Regions from separate parts of the Polaribacter sp. ALD11 genome, predicted to be linked through region 1. Evidence: riboswitches for the same ligand, from Rfam matches in the RefSeq annotation. Region 1 holds a riboswitch; the other holds the start of a gene.
What was found. Region 1 has a riboswitch for thiamine pyrophosphate ahead of CW731_RS08870 (TonB-dependent receptor). Riboswitches for the same ligand answer to the same signal wherever they lie in the genome.
Positions count from the first base shown of each region.

Region 2: another riboswitch for thiamine pyrophosphate. It lies ahead of thiS (sulfur carrier protein ThiS); the one in region 1 lies ahead of CW731_RS08870 (TonB-dependent receptor).

Region 1 covers NZ_CP025119.1:1,979,730-1,982,136, forward strand. The annotation lists gene CW731_RS08860 (AAA family ATPase) at 1-253, shown strand, start outside; gene arfB (alternative ribosome rescue aminoacyl-tRNA hydrolase ArfB) at 317-721, shown strand; TPP riboswitch at 906-996, shown strand; gene CW731_RS08870 (TonB-dependent receptor) at 1,132-2,407, shown strand, end outside.
Region 2 covers NZ_CP025119.1:435,627-438,033, reverse strand. The annotation lists gene thiC (phosphomethylpyrimidine synthase ThiC) at 1-1,225, opposite strand, end outside; partial or broken gene thiS (sulfur carrier protein ThiS) at 1,275-1,481, opposite strand; TPP riboswitch at 1,528-1,622, opposite strand; gene CW731_RS01790 (NAD(P)H-dependent oxidoreductase) at 1,776-2,354, opposite strand.

The DNA of each region.
Region 1 (2,407 bases):
TGATTTACGTGATAGACCAGAACAACGTCTAGAAATGTTTACTGCTTTTGAGAAATCTTTAATAGCTAATAATAGACCGTATCTTCTATTAAAAGGTGATAAAAAAACACGATTAAAAAATGCCACAGAAGCAATAAATAAAATTATTGCTCATAGAGAAAATTTACAATCATTTTCAGATTCTTTACATGATTTAGATATGCATTTTCTACATCAAAATACGGATGATTTTGGTAATTCTTATGAGTATTAAATAAAACATATAAAAGAAAATAAAGCAAAACAGCGCATCTATTTTCTAAACTCTTTCAAAAAAATGAATTCAGAAATCCTCTTAAAAGAATTAAAATTTAAAGCAACTAGAAGCTCTGGTGCTGGCGGGCAACATGTAAATAAAACGTCTTCTAAGATTGAATTAAGTTTCGATTTAGAGAATTCACTTGCGCTTTCTGAAAACGAAATAATACTTCTAAAGGCGAAACTTTCATCAAAACTAACAAAAGAAAATGTACTCATTCTTTTTTGTGAAGAGACACGTTCTCAACACAGAAATAAGGAGCTTGCCATTAAACGTTTTTTAGAGTTGATAAGAACAAATTTAATTCGTCCTAAAAAAAGAAGGAAAACAAAACCTAGTAAAGGTGCTATGAAAAGGAGAGTTGAAACTAAAAAAAGAACTTCTGTTAAAAAAGCCCTTAGAAAGAAACCAAAATTCGATTAAAAATAAAACTTATTTCAGAAAAACAAAAAATTCTCAAACAAGTTTAGCCCTGATTGAACGGTTTGTTTGAGCTCTTTTTTATTCCTTTTTAGGATAAAAAAAGCGAGTAGTGAAAGCAGGAAATAGCTACTAAAAAAACACGTTTGTTGTTCCCTATTCCAAAAATCCAAATTACCTTTGCAGCGTTCTCATAAAGGGGTGCTTTAAAAAGCTGAGATCATACCCAATGAACCTAGAACAGATAATGCTGTTTAGGGATTACGAACGTTAATGAAACATGGTAATAGCTGTTTTTAGTGAGTACTGAAAAAGCCCTGTTTTTTTCAATTTACATTAACGTTCAAAACTAATTATTCAATATTAAATACAAGAATAATTACCTCTTTTTATTCGTTTTAAAAATTTTTAAAATGAAAAAAATTACTATTTTTTTATTCTTGCTAGTAAGTGCACTTGCAAACGCCCAATCCTTTACCTTTTCAGGAAAAGTTGTAGATGAAAATGAAAAATATTTAACTGGAGCTTCTGTTTTTGTTAAAGAACTTAAAAAAGGGACATCAACTAATATTGATGGAAACTTTAGCATTAACTTAAAGAAAGGAACCTATACAGTTGAAGTTTCTTTTTTAGGTTATAAAACCATTTCAAAGAAAATTATTATTTCTCAAGATGAAGAATATATCATTCAATTAAAGCCAGATTCTACCGTTTTAGAGGAAGTATTGGTTTCTGCAGTTCGTGTAAATGCAGATGTGCCTGTTACGTTTTCTAACTTGTCTAAAAAAGAGATTGCAAAACGTAATTTAGGGCAAGATATTCCTGTTTTACTAAATTATATGCCTTCTGTGGTTTCGTCTTCAGATGCTGGTGCTGGTGTTGGTTATACCTACATGAGTGTACGTGGTTCTAACGGTGAGCGTATTAATGTTACCGTAAACGGAATTCCTTATAATGATGCTGAAAGTCATGGTTCTTTTTGGGTAAATTTAGGCGATTTTGCTTCTTCTACTCAGAATTTACAATTGCAACGTGGTGTTGGTACATCTACCAACGGTTCTGGTGCTTTTGGTGCAAGTTTAAACATTTTAACAGATGCTGTTTCGGAAGATGCTTTTGCTGAAATCTCAAATTCTTTTGGTTCTTACGGAACAAGAAAACATACCGTAAAATTTAGTACAGGGAAGTTAAATGATCATATTGAGGTTGCTGGGCGTTTGTCTAATATTTATTCAGACGGTTACGTAGACAGAGCTTTTTCAGATTTAAAATCGTACTATTTGCAAGCTAGCTATACCGATGAAAATACGCTCATAAAAGCCATTACTTTTGGTGGTAAGGAGAGAACGTACCAAGCTTGGGAAGGTTTAACAGCAGGTCAATTAAAAGAAGACAGAAAACAAAACCCATATACGTACGAGAATGAAGTTGATAATTTCGAACAGAATCATTATCAATTGCATTGGAACGAAAAATTGAACGATAATTGGTCTACAAACGTTGCTTTAAACTATACAAAAGGTTCAGGATATTTTGAGCAATTTAAAGCAGATACAGAAGTAATTAGTGATTTAGACAAAGACGGTACATTAGATTTTGATAACTACAACGGCATTCTTTCTGGAACAAAGATAAAAACTGTAGATAACGATGACGGAAGCACTTCTTTAATACCGATTACAGATGCAA
Region 2 (2,407 bases), 1.5 Mb from region 1:
TCTGAGTTAACTCGCCTAAAGTCTCTAATTCGGCAAACTGCGCTTCGTCATTTGCATCTGCAACAGAACCCGGACGTAAACCATCGCCTAAAGAAAAGGCAACATCGTATTGTTTTAAAATCTCACAAATATCTTCGAAATGTGTGTATAAAAAGCTTTCTTTATGATGCGCCAAACACCATTTTGCCATGATAGAACCGCCACGAGAAACAATACCTGTAACACGTTTTGCGGTCATTGGTACGTAACGCAACAAAACACCTGCGTGAATGGTAAAATAATCTACTCCTTGTTCTGCTTGCTCAATTAACGTATCACGGAAAATTTCCCACGTTAAATCTTCTGCAACTCCGTTTACCTTTTCTAAAGCTTGGTAAATTGGTACGGTACCAATTGGCACGGGGGAATTACGAACAATCCACTCGCGTGTTTCATGAATATTTTCTCCTGTAGATAAATCCATAATATTATCTGCTCCCCAACGACATGCCCAAACTGCTTTTTCTACTTCTTCTTCGATAGATGAAGTTACAGCAGAGTTACCAATATTTGCATTGATTTTTACCAAGAAGTTTCTACCTAAAATCATAGGTTCTGCTTCTGGATGATTGATATTTGAAGGAATTACCGCACGACCTCTCGCTACTTCTGAACGTACAAATTCGGCTGTAATTTTATCTGGAATAGAAGCGCCAAAGTGCTCGCCTTTGTGCTGCTTTCTAATCTCTGTCATTTCATCAATTCGTTGGTTCTCTCGAATAGCGATGTATTCCATTTCTGGAGTAATCATACCTTGTTTTGCGTAATGTAATTGCGTAACGTTTTGTCCTTTTTTTGCTCTTAAAGGCTTCTTTAATAAGGCAAAACGCATGTGGTCTAAACTCTTATCGTTTAAACGCTCGTTGCAATATTCCGAAGAAAAAGAATCTAATTGTTCTACGTTTCTTCTGTCTAAAATCCATTGTTCACGAATTCTTTCGATTCCTGCATGAACGTTAATTTCTTTGTTAGGATCTGTGTAAGGCCCAGAAGTATCATATACAGTTACAGGTTCATTTGGCGTTTTCTTTTTCGTCATAGAATCTGTAGTATCGCTTAATGCAATTTCTCGCATTGCGACTTTAATCTGTGGATGAATTTTACCTGATACATACACTTTTGTAGAATTAGGAAACGGATGTCTTGTAATGCCGTCTTGCTTTGGTGCGGTGTCTTTGCTCTTCATAATTATAGTTAGATCAATTAAATAGTTTGTTTTTTAAAATGTTTAACTATTAACCACCTTGTGTGGATTTAATAATTAAAACTTCATCACTATTTTGAAGTAACCGTAAAGACCAATCGCTTTTTTTAACTACACTGCCATTTATAGCAACAGCAATTCCGTTCGTCTTTATTTCTAAAAAACGAATTAATTCTGCTAACGCTAAAGTTTCTGAAAATTGATGATTTTCTTGGTTTACTTTTATAGTAATCATATTTTTAAAATATTTACTGTAAACCGTAGAGAGGTAGTTTTTGTATAACTAAATCTAAGCAACTTTTTCCTACGTTGGTATTAACCAAATCAGGTTCTAAGGATTTTTCTCAAACTAATTTAATAGCTACTCCTAAAGTTTACTTTACAAATGTATTGTATTATTTAAAGATAAAAGAAGTTTTAAGTTATTTAATTATAAAAACATTGTAATTAATAATTGGTAATTTTAAAAACGAACACAGCTCTTTCAATTCAGCACAAAAGCATTTGTTTTCTTATACACTTGTTGTGCTAATTACTTAAGTGTTTCTCCTAATAATGATATTTTTTCTAACCATTTCTCTCTATAGTTAATATTTGAATCTTTAACGGGTGAAATATATGTAACCTTAACAGGATTAATTCCACAAAAATTTAAGGTTCCTTTTTTAAATTGATTTATTACAGGGCTTTTCATAAACAAATAATCATACCATTTAGGAGTATCTGCTGTAATAATAATTCTTCCTGTTTTTCCTTTCAATAATTTTTTTGGTAATGCTTTTCCTTTAATAAATTCAAAGGTGATACCTGGTAAAAATGTACGATCAATAAAGCCTTTCATTAGTGCAGGGTAACCATACCACCACATTGGAAATACCCATACGATATGATCTGCTTTTTTTATTTTTTCTATAGCATCAAGTAAATCAGGCTCTAATTCTGTTCTTTTTTGATATCCAAACATTAGGTTAGGATTAAAGTCTAAATCTATTATATTAATTTGGGTTAAGATTGAATTAGTCTTACTTGCACCTTTTAAATAAGCTTCTGATAATGCATAATTATAACTCTGCTTATTAGGATGCCCATTAATTATTAAAACTTGCTTCATAATTTGTTCTTTATTTTTTTACAAAGAACGGCAGGGTTAAATTACTTAGAAAG